One region of the Pelagibius sp. genome, then DNA from elsewhere that is predicted to be linked to it. Evidence: predicted binding sites of a transcription regulator. Region 1 holds the regulator's gene; each other region holds the start of a gene.
What was found. Region 1 encodes PhoB, which activates phosphate uptake and scavenging genes when phosphate is short. Its sites were predicted from a motif close to TNTCATAAAACTGTCA; they were not measured.
Positions count from the first base shown of each region.

Region 2: ACP146_RS18610 (inorganic phosphate transporter) is a predicted target of PhoB. The motif match lies at 3,096-3,111, and genes of this name have one in related genera.
Region 3: ACP146_RS04040 (PhoX family protein) is a predicted target of PhoB. The motif match lies at 1,427-1,442, and genes of this name have one in related genera.

Region 1 covers NZ_OZ252224.1:5,112,552-5,118,040, reverse strand. The annotation lists gene ACP146_RS23760 (TonB-dependent receptor domain-containing protein) at 90-2,582, shown strand; gene ACP146_RS23755 (PepSY-associated TM helix domain-containing protein) at 2,620-3,957, shown strand; gene phoB (phosphate regulon transcriptional regulator PhoB) at 3,934-4,626, opposite strand; gene phoU (phosphate signaling complex protein PhoU) at 4,623-5,363, opposite strand; gene pstB (phosphate ABC transporter ATP-binding protein PstB) at 5,418-5,489, opposite strand, start outside.
Region 2 covers NZ_OZ252224.1:3,938,999-3,944,487, forward strand. The annotation lists gene ACP146_RS18600 (Na/Pi cotransporter family protein) at 1-950, opposite strand, end outside; gene ACP146_RS18605 (universal stress protein) at 950-1,414, opposite strand; gene ACP146_RS18610 (inorganic phosphate transporter) at 1,446-3,014, opposite strand; gene ACP146_RS18615 (FadR/GntR family transcriptional regulator) at 3,315-4,109, shown strand; gene ACP146_RS18620 (PLP-dependent transferase) at 4,106-5,293, shown strand; gene ACP146_RS18625 (ABC transporter substrate-binding protein) at 5,319-5,489, shown strand, end outside.
Region 3 covers NZ_OZ252224.1:828,545-834,033, forward strand. The annotation lists gene ACP146_RS04035 (PAS-domain containing protein) at 1-1,142, opposite strand, end outside; gene ACP146_RS04040 (PhoX family protein) at 1,552-3,546, shown strand; gene ACP146_RS04045 (cupin domain-containing protein) at 3,644-3,973, shown strand; gene ACP146_RS04050 (tetratricopeptide repeat protein) at 4,124-5,489, shown strand, end outside.

The DNA.
Region 1 (5,489 bases):
CCTTAACTCAAAGACCGGAATGAGTTGCATTCGCAACTGACGCGGTGGCCTGTGGCTTCGCGCCGTTTTGGTGCATGAAGGGGGAAGTGATGATCTTGTCTAGGGGGGCCACGCGGTATTGCGTCGGCGTTATCAACGGCGTGTTCGGTGCAGGTGTTTTGCTTACCGGCATGGCCTCGGAAACACAGGCCGGCGACTGGCAGCGGGAACTCTTGGAAATGGAAAAAGCGGCGGCGTTGCCGTTGCGCCATCACGGGCACCAGACGGTGCGAGAGCAGGTCGCCCAGGCATCGACCATGAATTTCTCCATTCCGCCTCAGCCTTTGGCTCAGGCCTTGACGCAATTCGGGCGCCAGGCGGGTTTGCAGGTCGCGATAGACAGCAGCTTGGCGGAAGGGCTGCAAAGCCCCGGTGTAACTGGCGCGCTGACCCCGGAAGACGCCCTGGGTCGTCTCCTGGCCGACACCGGCCTTGTTTACCGCTACCTCGACGCCTCAACGGTAATGCTGACGACTGCGGAAAGCGGCGGCGAGGCGGCGCCTGAGAGCGACAATGGGCCGCTGGTCACGGACAAGATCGTAGTTTCCGCGGCGCGCTTCGAGCGGCCGATTTCCGAGCTGCCCGCTTCGGTTACGGTGCTTGGGCAGCAGCAGTTGGACGAACAGCCGAGCTTTCAACGCGATCCGATCGGCGGGCTTTTCAAGGTCGTGCCGGGGATTGACGTGAGGGGCCCGCTGGGCAGCAGTGGGGGCCTGCGCGGCCGCCAAGCGTCATTTCGTATCAACAACATCGAAATCAACCAGCGCTTCCGGCCCTCCGCCAACGCGATCTACGATGTACCGCCCTCTGCCTTCAGTCGGGTTGAGGTGGTGCGCGGCGCCGATGCCACCTTTGGCTTCGGCGCCAGTGGCGGCGCGGTCAACTTCCTCACCTCCCAGCCGGTTCCCGGCGAGCCGACTTTTGAGACAACTCTCGGTTTCTCGCTTCAACCGACGGATGTTGAGCAAAGCTTCAGCCCGGAACTGCGTCAGAGTCTGACCGGCAGCGAAGGAGCGGTGGACTTCTGGCTTGAAGTGGGCGGAAAGTTTAACGGCACTCTTTTTGATCCTGATGGCGATCCCTTGCCGGACAGCGACAGTACCTTTCCGAACAGCAAGGTTTTCGATGCCAATGCGGCCTTCACCATCAACGTCGATGACGACTCACGACTGAAGTTCACGCACTTCTTCGTCAATACGGAACAGGACCCGGAATTCGTTGCCCTGGCTGACGGTGACCCGGATACAGGGACGAAGACCTCGACCGCCGACTTTGAGAGTCTCGGCGATGTCTTTGACGACTCCTTCCGCAGTCAGTATGTCGGGACTGCCAGTTACGAGAATGACGATGTTCTCGGCAGCCGCGTGAACCTTACGGCCTACTATCAAGACCGGACGCTTCGCCAGATTCCCGGCGATGTTGGCGGTGGCGTCATTCTGCAATTGGAAGAGCAGAATCAGCGTCTCGGTGGCAGGCTGAGCGTTGAGACGCCGCTCGAGTTTCTCGACGACACCTATTTTCAAGGCTCCGCACTGATCTGGGGCGGTGATGCTCAGGTCTTCGAGTACGAGGCGGAAGAAACCAATAGCCTTGGTCTTCCCGTTCTGTTTCTGGTTCCGGAAGGTACGGAAAACACAACAGCCGCCTTCGCCCAGGCCCGGGTTCCGGTGACAGACTACTTTCTGCTGACCGGCGGGCTTCGCTATGAATATGGCGTGGTCGATATCGGTTCCGCCAACCTTTCGCCCTTCTTTGGCGGCCCGTTCGAAGGCGGCGAAGTCGATTACGATCAGATCCTCTATAACGCCGGCCTCGTCTATTTCGCGACCGATGAGATAGAGCTCTATGGCAGCTTTACCCAGGCGGCTGACGTGCTCGACCTGGCGCGCGCGCCGCGCCTCGCCAACATCACCTCTGCCGACCAGATCCAGCCGGAGCCTACAACGACGGATCAGTTTGAAATCGGCATCCGTGGCGACTGGGACAAAGTCCAGGTCACGGCCGCGGCCTTCTTCAGTGAATCCGACAGCGCCAATCAGTACGAAGTCGTACCGGGAACGAGCTTCGCAGCACCGGTGCGCCGCCCTCAGGAGATCTGGGGCGTGGAGGCGACACTCGATACGCAGCCTTTTGAGGATTGGGGGTTCGGTGGCAGCTTCTCATTCAGCGATGGCGAGACGGAGCTCAACAATGGTGACACCGTGGATTTGGGCCCGGAAACAGTTCAGTCCCCCCGTTTCACCGGCTATGTCGACTACAGCCCCTTCTCCTGGTGGCGCAACCGTCTGCAGGTCACCCATCAGCTTTCCGCCGACGCTAGTCCTGCACTCAACGAGTTTGAGGTCGATGCCCAGACCTACGTGGATTTCTTCGCGGAATTCGACGCGGGGCCCGGCAAGCTTCAGGTTGGCGTGGAGAACCTTTTCAACACGACCGAGTTCAATCCCAGGTCCCAGATAAACCGCAACACGACAGTGGGGCAGACCGCTCATGTACCTTTCCCCGGTACGACGGTGGGGGTGCGCTATTCCATGAAATGGTGAGTTTGCTCCGGAGCAGGCCGGTGGAGAGAAGCTATCGATGACATCGCGCAACTGGTTTCGCGTTCACAGCTTTACCGGCGTTATCACCGGCTTGCTTCTTTTTGTCATCTGCTGGACCGGCACCTTCGCGACCCTGTCGCGGGAGATCGACTGGCTGGTCACACCCGAGGCGCGCGTCGAAGTCGGTGCGGAGGTATTGGGTTGGGAAAAGTTGCTCGATACCGTGACAGCAGTCTATCAAGTCGAAGCCATCCACAGCCTAACACCACCCCTTTACGCCAACTCGGCGGCGGAAATCCTTGTTGATTTGCCGAACCAACGGTTTGTGCGGATTTACGTCGATCCCTACACCGCCGAGCTTCGCGGGGCTTTGAGTGCCGTCAACCTTCAGCGGATCTTTCGCGATCTGCATCGCCGGCTTTTCATTCCCGGTTCAGCGGGCGTTCTGCTGGTTTCGGCCTTTGGGCTCTTTCTGCTCATCTCCATGATCACACCGCTGGTGTTTTACAAACGCTGGTGGCGCCGTTTCTTCGTTTTCCGTGCCGGTTCCCTGCGTGCGATTTGGAGTGAGCTTCACAAGCTGAGCGGGCTCTGGAGCTTATGGTTTGTCTTGATCATTGCCGTGACCGGAATCTGGTACGGTGTCGAAGCGTTGAAGTTGCTGCCAACGGTCAAAGGGCCGCCACCAGCGGCGGAGGTTGAAGCGTCACTACCGCTCGACGAGCTGCTGGGAATGGCTGCTGCTACGCGGCCGGACCTGCGCTTCAGGTCGGTGGTTCCACCCGGCGGCCGGTTCGGCGGCGCGCTCTATGTTGAGGGTCAGGCGCAGTCTCTTCTGGTGCGTGACCGCGCGAACCATGTTTTGGTCAATGCGGCCGATGGGTCGGTCCTGCACAGCTATACCGCCGGCGACGCAGGGGTCTATGTGCGTTTGACAAACACGATGGACCCCCTTCACTTCGGCGATTTTGCCGGCCTTGTTTCCAAAGCGGTTTGGTTTCTTTTCGGTTTGATTCTTTCCGGACTCGGCCTTACCGGCGCCTATCTGCATGTTCTTCGTCTGCGTCGAGCGGCCGGCCGACCATCTCGGGTAAAGTGGCCGGGCATGACCCCTGCCTTACTGGGTTCTATAGCGGTCGTCGCCGCGACCTTCCCACTCGGCTACCTGCGCTATCAGGTGGCCGGACCGGTGGTCGAAGGGGTGCGCCAGCTGCCCGACTTGGCGCCCGGTGTTGTAGCGTTTCTCTGGGTATGGACAGCTGTCACACTGACAATTCTTATTGCCTGGCTGTTGCTGCTGTGGTTCCCGCGTGCGGCTGAAGGATCATCACGCAGCGAAGACTCAACGGACCTAGGGTGCCGGACGGTCGAGTGAATAGCCGGCGGAGCGGACGGTGCGAATGAGGTCGTCGTTGCCGTTCTGGTTCAGTGCCTTGCGCAGGCGGCGGATGTGCACGTCGACGGTGCGCGGCTCGACATAAACGTCGCGGCCCCAAACCGAATCCAGCAACTGTTCCCGGGTGAAGACGCGGCCGGGATTTTGCATCAGATGGCGCAGCAGGCGGAATTCGGTCGGCCCCAGATGCACGTCATGGCCACTGCGCCGCACGCGGTGGGCTGCCAGGTCCATGGCCAGATCCTCGAAGGCCAGCATCTCGCTGCTCAACTCCGGTTTGCTCCGGCGCAACACCGCATTGATGCGCGCGATCAGCTCGGCCGGTGAGAAGGGCTTGGTCATGTAGTCGTCGCAGCCGCTGTCGAGACCGCGCAGCTTGTCGGTTTCCTCGCCGCGCGCCGTCAGCATGATGATCGGCACGCGCTTGGTTTCCGGTTTGCTGCGCAGTTGACGGCAGACCTCGATGCCGGACATCAGCGGCAGCATCCAGTCGAGCAGAATCAGGTCGGGCACTTCCTCGGCTGCGGCCACCAGGGCCTCCTCGCCGTCGCCCGCCGTATTCACGCGAAAGCCGGCGCCCTCGAGGTTGTAACGCAGCATGGTGACCAGGGCCTCCTGGTCTTCGATGATCAAAACAAGGGGTCTCACGCGCCCTCCTTCTCCGTCGTTTCGCCGTCCTCGGGCTCAACCACCTGGAAGCTGGACATATCGCTCTTCGGGCGGCCGCCCTCGATCCGCTCGCCGGTCGAGAGATAATAGGTCGTCTCGGCGATGTTGGTGGCGTGATCGCCGATGCGCTCTATGTTCTTGGCCACAAAGAGCAGATGGGTACAGGGCGTGATATTGCGAGGGTCTTCCATCATGTAGGTCAGCAGCTCGCGAAACAGCGCCGTATACATCTCGTCGACTTCCTCGTCGCGGTGCCAGACGTCCATCGACCGATTTGCGTCGTGGTTGGCGTAGGCGTCGAGCACGTCCTTGATGATGGCCTGAACCAGCTTGGCCATACGGGGGATGGAACGCGCCGCTTCGTGATGGGCCAGTTGGTTGAGGGCGATGGAGCGCTTGGCAATGTTCTTCGCGTAATCGCCGATGCGCTCCAGGTCGCTGGAGATCTTCAAGGCGGAGATGACTTCGCGCAGATCGTTGGCCATGGGCTGACGCAGGGCCAGGGTACGGATTGCGTTTTCGTCCAGTTCCAGGTCCATCTCGTCGATGGCTTCGTCGCCCTTTACCACGCGCTCGGCAAGCTCCGAATCGCGCTTTACCAGCGCGTCGATGGCGCCGGCGAGTTGTGCTTCCGCCACGCCGCCCATGCGCAGAACCACAGCGTTCAACTGCTGCAGTTCTTCATCGAAGGATTTAACGATGTGTTCGCTGTTCATAAGCTTTGGTCCTTCGGCTCTGCGCCGCGATCGCCTTGGGCTCGCCGCTTCGGATCAACCGAAGCGGCCGGTGATGTAACCCTGGGTGCGCTGATCGCGCGGGTTGGTGAAAAGCTGTTCGGTCTC
Region 2 (5,489 bases), 1.2 Mb from region 1:
GCGATCTGCGGCGTAAAGCCGATAAAGATCAGGGTATTCGCGACATTGAAGATGGTATGCGCATTGGCAATCTGACGCGGTGCCCCCGCGTTGGCGCCAGTGGCTGTCCCGACAATCCCATCACCGGGCGAAATCGCGCGCGCCAAATCCGCCAGTTCGCCAATCAGGCCGATCCAAATCAGAACCCCGGCAACGTTGAACAGCACGTGAACCAGCGCCGCGCGAACCGCTTCGCGGGGCTTGCCGATGACCGCCAGACCGGCGGTGGCGCAGGTGCCGATGTTGGCCCCGAGGGCCACGGCAATCGCCGTTTCCAGGCCGATAAGGCCCTGCCCGGCCAGGACAATGACAATGCCGGTGGTCGCGGCTGAAGACTGGATCACCGCGGTAAAGGCCGCCCCCACAAGCGCGGCAGCCAAGGGGTGCGATAGGGTCGCAATGAAGTCGATGAAAGGTTCGTAAGAACGCAGGGGCGCCATGGCTGTACTCATGACACCCATGCCGAAGAACACCAACCCCATGCCGAGGATAATGCGTCCATACTCCCGCCAAGGTTCGCTCCGGGAAAGGAAAGAGAGCAGGAATCCCAAGGTGATCATCGGCAGCGCGAAACGCGTCACATTGAAGGCGAGGATCTGGGCGGTCACGGTGCTGCCGATGTTGGCCCCCATGATGACGCTGACGCTCTGAGCCATCGACATCAGACCGGCCGAAATGAAGCCAACGAGGATCACTGTCGTAACCGACGAGGAATTGACCATGCCGGTCACCAGCGCGCCCATGCCGACGCCGACAATGCGGTTGCGTGTGAACTTACCCAACAGCTCTTTCATACGATCGCCGGCCGCCCGCTTCAGCGCCCGGGTCATTAGATCCATACCGAAAAGAAAGAGTGCCAGCCCCCCAAACAATCCAGTCCAGAGATCGAACTGATTGAACTCGCCTGCCATCAGGCCACCCCCTTTCGCGGCGGCTTGACCACGACGACCGGCATTGGCGCGGTCTGCACGATCCTTTCAGCAACCGAGCCAAGCAGGATATGGGGCAGTCCACTACGTCCACAGCTGCCGATCACGATCATCGAGGCGCCCAGGGAATCGGCCACCTCGACGGTGCGCCCCGCCGGCAGGCCGGCGACCATACGCCGTTCGGCGGTCTCCAGCCTGGCTTGATCGGGACTCGCCGCCATCGCCTCTGCCAGAAACTCCTCCATCATCTGTTCCGCCATCGCCGCCATGGGACGCAGCCAATCCTCTTCGACTGTGCGGTAGAAGCCGGGAGAGGCGGCCGGATCGTGCACCACGTGCAGCACGACAAGCGACAAGTCGGCCAACCCGGCCTGACCAACGGCCCAATCCAGCGCCGCACGCGAATCCGCCGAGAAGTCGACGGCACAGAGAATAGGTCCTGTCATAGAGCCCTTTGGATCGGGAGGGGGCGTCTGGTCATGGCAGCATGACGCCCCTGATCATGAAGAAAATCATGGCGCCCAGCAGGCCGGCGACCGGTACCGTTATCAGCCATGCACTGGCGATCCGCAGGAGCAGCGAGCGTTTCACAAGCTCCAGGTTATGAATTCTGCCCAGCGCCTTCCGTTCTTTTTTGTGCAGCAGCGCTGGACTCGCCTGCCGCTTCAGCTCGCGCAGCATGGTGTCCTTTTCCTCGACCGTCGCCGCCTCAAAGCGCGCCAGGAAATCGTTCACCGCTTCCGGGGCGTTTGCCTGATGGTGCGCTTTGATCTCCTCGATCTTGCGGGAATAGCTGACCTTCAGATACTCGCGCAGGAAGCCGACGCCAAAGACACCGCCCACGGCGATGTGTGTCGAGCTGACCGGCAAGCCGAGTTGGGAGGCAATGATGACGGTGATCGCCGCGGCCAGCGCAATGCAGAAGGCACGGGTCTTATCGAGTTCGGTAATCTCGGAGCCGACCGTGCGGATCAGCTTCGGACCGTAGAGCGCAAGCCCCAGGGCAATGCCGAGGGCGCCGACCAGCATGACCCAGACGGGAATCTGTGCCTTCTGCACGATTCCGCCGGACATCACCGCATCGTTGATGCCGGCCAGCGGGCCCACCGCATTGGCAACGTCATTGGCGCCATGGGCAAAACTGAGGAGGGCGGCGGCGAAAATCAGCGGGATCGTGAACATGTCGTTTACCCCGTCTTTGCTGTCGGGCAGCGCCGGGACAAGACGGGCGACATGGGTTCGCATCAGAAAGTAGAAGAGGCTGGCGACGACGAGGCCAAGCGCCGCCGCGCTGACGAAGTCGAACTTCCAGACCTGTTTCAGGCCCTTGAGCACCAGGTAGGTGGTGAACGACCAGGCCATGATTCCGATCAGCAGAGGTACCACGCGCTTTGCGGCGACCAGGATTTCGCTCTGGTAGGTGATGCTGCGCTTGATGACATAGAGAAAGGCGGCGGCGATGATCCCACCGAGAACCGGCGAAATCACCCAAGAGGCGGCAATCTTGCCGACCTCCGCCCAATCGGCGATACCCCAGCCGCCGGCCGCGATTCCCGCCCCCAGCACACCGCCGACGATGGAATGGGTGGTGGAAACCGGAGCGCCGACCGCAGTTGCGACGTTCAGCCATAGCGCCGCTGCAAGCAGGCCGCCCATCATCAGCCAAATGAAGGTGTCGGTATCCTGGATGAGGGCCGGATCGATGATGCCCTTCTTGATGGTCCCCACCACGTCACCGCCGGCGATCAGCGCGCCGCAGGCTTCAAAGATCCCTGCAATGAGAATGGCGCCGCCGAGGGTTATGGCTTTGGAGCCGACGGCAGGACCGACGTTGTTGGCGACATCGTTGGCGCCGATGTTGAGCGCCATGTACCCACCGATCATGGCCGCAATGACAAGCAGCGTGCCGTGAGGACCGCCGGCGTCCCGCGACACCGTGAACAGCATGACCCCGACAATGAAAAGCAGCGCCGAGCCGAAGCGGAACAGCTCTCCACGGTTTACGAGAAGCGCTTTCTCGAGCTTTTGGACATTCATGATGCTCATGGACGACGTCTCCTCCGCGGACTTCCGGCTGCTGCGGCGCCGTGAAGGGAATGGCAGGAACGGCGGAGACCGTAATATTTTCGTCATAAAACTGAAATGAGGTGGATCAATCGCCGGCTGTGGCTGCTTCCGAGCCGGCAGTTGACGGGCGGCTCGCTGTATCCGCGCCCGCCAGCGCCCACATCGGGCCGGGCAAGCCGCCCGCACCTCTCCGCCGATCCAATGTCGAGACTTGATCGTCGGCAAACTTTCCTTCAATCTGTCTGGCAGCCTGACTACCTGCTATTAGGACCAAGCTTGATGGAAAAGCAGATACCGCCGGCCGCCGGCCCTACCGGCTCCGGGCGCAACGCCCAGGCCGACGATGCCGCCGGGCATCTGCGCCCGCTGGAAAGCCGCACCCGCGACATGGACGTGCTGGATGCCCTGGCGGACATGATCGCCAAGGCGGGGCTGAAAGTCGGCGACCGCCTGCCCTCCGAACTGGTACTGGCGCAGCGCCTCGCGGTCGGGCGCTCAACCATCCGCGAGGCACTGAAGTCCTGGCAGAGCCTGGGGGTGGTCACAAAGCGCACCGGCTCGGGCAGTTACCTCGCCGCCGACGTCTCGCCCGGCTCTTTCCATATCCCCCTGACCATAAAATTGGAGGGCGAGAGCCTGCTGCGGACGCATCAGGTGCGCCGTGCCCTGGAAGTCTCAGTGACACGGGAGGCCGCCTGCAACGCGACGAAGGCTCAGCGCGCCGAAATTCGCGCCCGCTACGACCATCTGATGAAGGTCTTCCACAGCGGCGAGCACTGGTATGCGGCCGATCATGCTTTCCATCGCGCGATCTACGATGCCTCCAGCAATCCGCTGTTCGGCGAAGTCATCCAGCAGGTGCAGTCGGCGTTCCACCGGATCTATCCCGAACCCTTCGGCACCACCGCCATCGGCGCAGCATCCTTGGCACTGCATGGTGCGCTCTGCGACGCGGTTTGCGACGGTGACGCCGAGCGCGCCGTCGAACAGATCAACCTGATTCTCGATGAGACCGAGAAGGACGTCCGCAGGATTCTGAGTACCGGGGCCCTTGGAGCGGACAGACCCAAGTGAAACAAGATTCCCCCAACAATCCGGCGGGCCGGCCCGCAAATCTGGCGCGCGAAACCATGCTCGCCGAACCCTACGGCGGCGTATTCGCCTCGGCACCGCCGCCGATCGCGCAAGCCTCCCTCTTCATGTTCGACAGCTATGAACAGCTCGAAGCGCGTTTCACCGGCGAGTCGGATCGCGCGGTCTACAGCCGGGTCGACAATCCGACGGTGCGCGAGTTCGAGCGTCTGATGGCGCAGATCGAAGGGGCTGACGTCTCCGCGGCCTTTGCCTCCGGCATGGCCGCGGTTACCGCGGCGGTATTCTCTCAGGTCCGCCCGGGCGACCGGATCGCCTGTGTGCGTGGCGTCTATCCCGACACCTACCGCCTCTTCGAGAGAGTCATGAAACCCTTTGGGGTTACGGTGAGTTATCATACGGCCGAGGCCTTCGGCAGCGATCCGGATTTGCTGCGTGGCGTCCGGCTCGCTTACCTGGAAAGCCCGGTTTCAATCACCTTCGACCTGCTCGATCTCGACAAGACGGTTGCCCATGCGCGTCACCACGGCGCCGTCACGGTGATCGACAACTCCTGGGCCACGCCGATCCATCAACAGCCCGTCGCCCATGGCGTGGACTTGGTGATCCACTCGGCCTCGAAATACATTTCCGGACACTCCGATGTCGTTGCCGGTGTGGTCTCCGGCAACGCCGCAGCGATGCAACCAGTCATCGAAACCCAGGTGCCGCTGTTCGGCGCCAAGATGGCGCCCCTCGATGCCTGGCTGCTGATCCGCGGCCTGCGTACCTTGGATGCAAGAATGGAGCGTCATGCGCGCAATGCCGAGACCCTGGTGGCACGGCTCGAAGACCACCCGCTGGTCGAGCGGGTTCATTTCGCCCGCGCCGGCGCCGTGCCCTCGCTGAAGGGCAACTCCGGACTGTTCTCTATTGAACTGAGTGAAACGGTTTCGGTACGGGCTTTCTGCAATGCCCTGACGCTGTTCCGCTTGAGCGTCAGTTGGGGCGGCTTTGAGAGCCTCGTCTTCCCGGCGGCAATCGGCAAGGTCCAGAAGGCGGAAGGCAATTCAATGGCCGAGTTCGGCATTCCCGACAATCTCGTGCGGCTGAGCATCGGGCTTGAGAACGCTGAGGATCTGTGGAGCGACCTTGTGTCGGCCCTGCAGCAAGGAGCCGCGGCATAGCGGCATTCATCAAGGGAGGTGAAACATGAAAAAACTTCTTATGGCCGCAACCTTTGGCGCGCTCTGCGCCACCGGGCCGGCAATGGCCGAAACTAAACTGAAGCTGGTCGAGGTAATCACCAGCCCGGAGCGGACCGAAACACTAAAGGGAATCGTCGCCGATTATGAGGCGGCCCATCCCGGCGTTTCGGTCGAG
Region 3 (5,489 bases), 4.3 Mb from region 1:
GCAAACTCGGCCCGCTTGCGCTGGGTGATGTCGGTACGTACCGAGACGAAGCCGCCGGAACGGGTGTGCTGTTCCTTCACCATGTCCCAGCGGCCGTCGGGCCAGGCATCCTCGCTGATGCAGGCTTCGTTGCTCAGCCGGTCGGCGATGAAGTCGGCGATGAACTGCTCGCGGTCCCGCCAGACGCGGGGATCCGTCACCACGTTGTTGGCGACACTGGCTTCCACCAGTTCCTGCATCGGCCTGCCGATGATCGCATGCTGCGCCGGCAGGAAAGGGAACAGTTCGTGGAAGCGTTGATTTGTCAGCACGACCTGCAGGTCGGCGTCATAGAGCACGAAGCTGTCCGACAGATTGTCGATCGCTTCGCGCAGCATCAGCTCGGTTCGGCGCATCTGCACCTGACGGGTCACGTCGCTGAGGGAAACCAGGACCGCCGGGCTGCCTTGCCAGAGGATACGTGTTTCCGTTGCTTCGACCCAGAAGGGCTCGCCGCTGCGCGTCAGGCACCGCAGGACCCGGGCGGGGCCGGGATCGCCCTCCGCAAGAATCCGCCGATGCCGTCTGAGCGCGACGCTGTGCAGTTCGATGGGCAGAAAGGGCAGCAGCGTCGGTTCGGCGGTAAGCGCGTCACCGCTGTCGAATCCTATACGGCGGGCGCAGGCCATGTTGGCATAGAGCGGCTTGAAATCGCGGTGAACCAGCACGCCGTTTGGAATGCCTTCGACCAGCGCTCTGAAGCCGTCGCCGCCGCCGGTCGGCTTCTTTTTGCCCCGGCCGCCCGCCGCCGCAGCGCTGTTGCGCTTCTTCGGTTTGTCCGCGGCCGCGGCTTCCGAGATTGCCGGGCCGTCGCCGTTCGGCGAAGGCGCATGATGGAACACCAACCAATTCCGGCGTCTGCCATCGCGGTCGAAGAGCGGCCGCAGATCGATCAGGCTGCCGTCGCAGTCCGCCAGCGAGCGACCTCTCAGGCTCTCCCGATTCAGGCCGCTGACCTGAAAGAAGGCCTGATTGGCGCTGAGCAGGGTGGATTCGGCCGTGTCGCTGGCTGCGCTGGCCACGGCCAGGGGCCTTCGCAGGGTCTCCAGAGAGGCATTGAGGCTGCGTGTGATGCGGGCGGCGGAGGGGTGTGGACTGGACATTACGGCGATTTGCTTGAACCAATCGGTAGCATGGCCTGGGCCCCTGTGTCGGCGCAAGTCCGGACGCGAGCCCTCCGGCACGGAGGTTTTTCCTTGCTGGACCCTGCTACGGGAATGTTTCAGTCGCATGTGGCGCGCCGGGGAAATTCGTTTCGATTGTTCACACAGCGCATCTACGCAGAAATTCCGTCGCGAGTTGCGGTCTACCCCTTAATTATTGATTGCAAACCAGAATCCGGCCTTTGAGGGGCGCTGTGACACGGCGGATCGACCTCTGTCCAGTCTGTCATATATTTGTAATAATTACGTCATAGGTCCAGCATCTAGCTGCTGTAGGGTCCCGCGGACTTTTCAGCCAAGAACCAGCCGCGAAAGCGGTGTCCCACCCGTATTAGGAGAGGCACCTGACATGCAGAGAAACGAAGACTACGCTTCAAAGGGCGCAGCCTTTGAGGCTTCCGAAGATGTTCCGACAAATACCAATCTTGCCAACACCTTCGGCAAGATCGCCCAGCGCCGCTATGGGCGCCGGGACATAATGCGCGGTGCCTTGGGGCTGGCCGCGACGACGGCGCTGAGCGGTACTCTGGGGGCCTTGGGCGGCGCCAAGACCGCGCAAGCGGCCGAGGAACGCTACGTCTGGACGGAAATCGAGCATGGGGTCGATGAGACCCATCACGTCGCGGCGGGCCACAGCGCCGACATCCTGATCCGCTGGGGTGATCCGATTCTGGCCGACGCCCCGGAATTCGACCCGATGAACCAGACCGCGGCGGCCCAGGCCCAGCAGTTCGGTTACAACAACGATTTCATCGGCTATGTCGGTTTGCCCTTCGGGTCGGACAATCCGGACAACGGCCTGCTTTGCGTGAATCACGAGTATACCAGTGAAGAGGTCATGTTCCCCGGCATCGGGCGCCAGGACAGAAAGGGCTTCCCCGACATGACAGCCGATCTGGTCGACATCGAAATGGCGGCTCATGGCGGCTCCGTCGTCGAGGTGAAGCGTGAAGGCGACAAGTGGTCGGTGGTGCAGGACAGCCAGTACAACCGCCGCATCACGGCCAATACCACCTACATGGAAATGACGGGTCCGGCGGCCGGCCACGACCGGCTGAAGACCTCCGTCGATCAGTCGGGCAAGACCTGTATCGGCACCATCAACAACTGTGCCGGCGGCATCACGCCCTGGGGCACCTATCTGATGGCCGAGGAGAATTTCCACGGCTATTTCGGCGGTGCCGTGGATGGCCATCCTGAAGAGCGCAATTACAAGCGCTATGGCGTGCCCGGCGGCTGGTACGCCTGGTCGAAGTACCAAAAGCGTTTCGATATCAATGCCGAGCCGAACGAAGCCAACCGTTTCGGCTGGGTGGTTGAGGTTGACGTCCTCGACCCCACCTCGACGCCGAAGAAGCGCACCGCCCTGGGCCGCTTCAAGCACGAGGGTGCCGAGCCGATCGTGAACAGCGACGGCCGGGTGGTGGTCTATATGGGCGACGACCAGCGTTTCGACTACGTCTACAAGTTCGTATCGGAGCGCCGCTACAATCCGGATGATCGTGCCGCCAACATGGATATCCTCGATGACGGCACCCTGTTCGTTGCGCGTTTCAACGAGGACGGCAAGCTCGATTGGCTGCCGCTGATCTACGGCAGTGGCCCCCTGACGGAGGAGAATGGCTTCCACAGCCAGGCTGACGTCGTGATCGAGGCACGGATTGCCGCGGACCTCTTGGGTGCGACCCCGATGGACCGGCCGGAGGATATCGATCCCAATCCGCAGACCAACAAGGTCTATGTGATGCTGACCAATAACTCCAAGCGCAAGGCCGATGCGGTTGATGCGGCCAACCCGCGCGGCCCCAACGACTTCGGCCAGATCGTGGAGATGGTTCCGCCCAATGGGGACCACGACGCCCTGCAATACGACTGGAACCTCTTGGTGGTCGCGGGCGATCCCAGCAAGCCGGACGTCGGTGCGAAGTATCATGAAGCCACGTCGGAGAACGGTTGGTTCGGCTCACCGGACAACTGCACGGTCGATGCCGCTGGCCGGCTTTGGATTTCCACGGACCAGGGCTCAGGCTGGTCAAAGACCGGCACGGCGGACGGCCTCTACGGTCTGGAGACCGAAGGCGATATGCGTGGCTACAGCAAGATGTTCTTCCGGACCCCCATCGGTGCGGAACTCTGCGGTCCGCGATTCACGCCCGATGTGAAATCGCTGTTTCTCGCGGTGCAGCACCCGGCAACCGACGGGACGAAGGACTATCCCGGCTTCGAGCGCAATTCGACCTTCGAAGACCCGGCCACCCGCTGGCCGGACTTCACCGAAGGCATGCCGCCGCGTCCCTCGGTCGTGGTGGTTCGAAAGGACGACGGCGGCGAGATCGGCACCTGACGGTCCTCGACACGGTCCTCGACCGACTGCCTTCCGGCATTCGACTGACGAAAGGGGCGGCCTTGTGCCGTCCCTTTTTCTTGCAGGGGCCCGCTGTTTGTCCGACCCTTGCGGCATGACGACGGCCGCAGAAATCACGCCAGGATACTTCGCTGCCCCGGTGGATGCCGCCACGGTGGCCGCGGACTGGAAGGCCCGCGGCTACTCCTGCCATGTTTTCGACGATCCGCCGGGCCAGTCCTGGGACGACTTCGTCCACGACACCAACGAGGTGGTCACCGTCGCCGAAGGGCGTCTGGCGCTGGTTGTCGAAGCGCGGCGTTTCGTGATGGAGGCGGGTGACGAGGCCTTCATCCCCCGTGGCGCCCGCCATTCGGTGATCAATATTGCCGGCGGGCGGACCCGCTGGCTCTTCGGCTACGACTGAAAAAGCCGATCTGGAGAGCTCTTGAGGCTCTTGGCTACCCTGGGTTACCCCGGAATCGCCGTCTTTTTCCCTTGGTGTGATTTTCCCCACAGAGCCGGAGCCGGCGGACGGGCATCTTCCAGCCATGTAACGTCCAGTGAGGGGAGCACAATGGCTGGCCAGCATGAAAGTGCGAAAGCGGAAAATGGGGCGAAAGCGGAGAACGGGCCGCAGCTTTCGAAGCGCTTTCCGTGTGATCTTTTTCCTACAGACTTGCCGCTGGACGGCCGTTCGCGGCGCCTGGTCGGTCTTGAGGGTTTCACGCTGCTGGACTCCATGAATCTCCAAGCCTCGAATGACCGGGCGGATGAGACGGCGTCCCAGGAGGCGGGCGATCCCGCGGCCGAGCCGCTGATGCGCGCGCTGGGCCCCCGCGACTCCGCGCAGCCCACGGCAGATCGCGCTATTCAGGACCGTCAGCTCGCCGCCGATCTCGGGTCTCTCGACACGCAGCCGAAGCCCGACACCCGGCAACGGGATGCCGAAGACTGTTTTCAGCGCGGCCTGGAGCGGGCCGAGGGCGGCGATCATCAGGGTGCGGTGGTCGAGTTTTCCGCCGCTTTGGCCTGCGATCCCCGCAATGGCCGTTTTTTGATGGAGCGCGCCTACAGCTACCGCAAGCTGGGTTACACCTATCTGGCCATCGACGATTTCGAACAGGCGGGTATCCATGGCGCCGGCTGGGCCGCAGCCCACAACGGCAAGGGCATGGTGCGCCGGGAAAAAGGCGACCTGACCGGGGCGCTTTGCGACTTCGATGCTGCCATCCGCGTTGATCCCTGCTTCGCAGCGGCCTACTCCAACCGTGGGCTCTGCCATCTGGAACGGCATGACTATCTGAAGGCTGTCGCGGATCTCACCATGGCCATCGACCTCGCCGGGGAGCAGGTGGTGACGCTTTTTCATCGCGCTGCCGCCCTCAGCCGCCTGAAGCGCCATGCGGAGGCGGAAGCGGACCTTGACGGTGCTTCCCTGATTGCGCCGGAGGAGGCCAGCATCTTCAACCGCCGTGGCGTTGCCCGGGAAGCCCAGGGCAAGCTGGCCGAAGCGGCGGAAGACTACGATAGCTCCATCGCACTCGATCCGACCTTTGCGCCGGGCTATGCCAATCGCGCCCGCCTGCGTCAGCGTCGCGAGGATTATCGCGGCGCCATTGAAGACTACACGCGCGAGCTCGAGTTCGAGCCCGGTTCCTGGCAGGCCCATGCCCGCCGTGGTCAGTGCTACAGCCGCCTCGGCGAGATGCGCCTTGCGATTCTGGATCTCAACGCCGCGCTGGCGCGCGAGGACGGCAAGGCGTTTCTCTTCATGGAGCGTGCGCAGTGTTTCGGCGCCCTGAAGAATTTCTCCCGTGCCATCGCGGACTGCGATGAGGCCTTGTACCGCGCGCCGAACTGTGTGTCGGCGCTGCTGGAGCGGTCGAAGTGGCACGAGCGTCTGCGCAACACCAAGGGTGCGTTGGAAGATCTTGACCGGG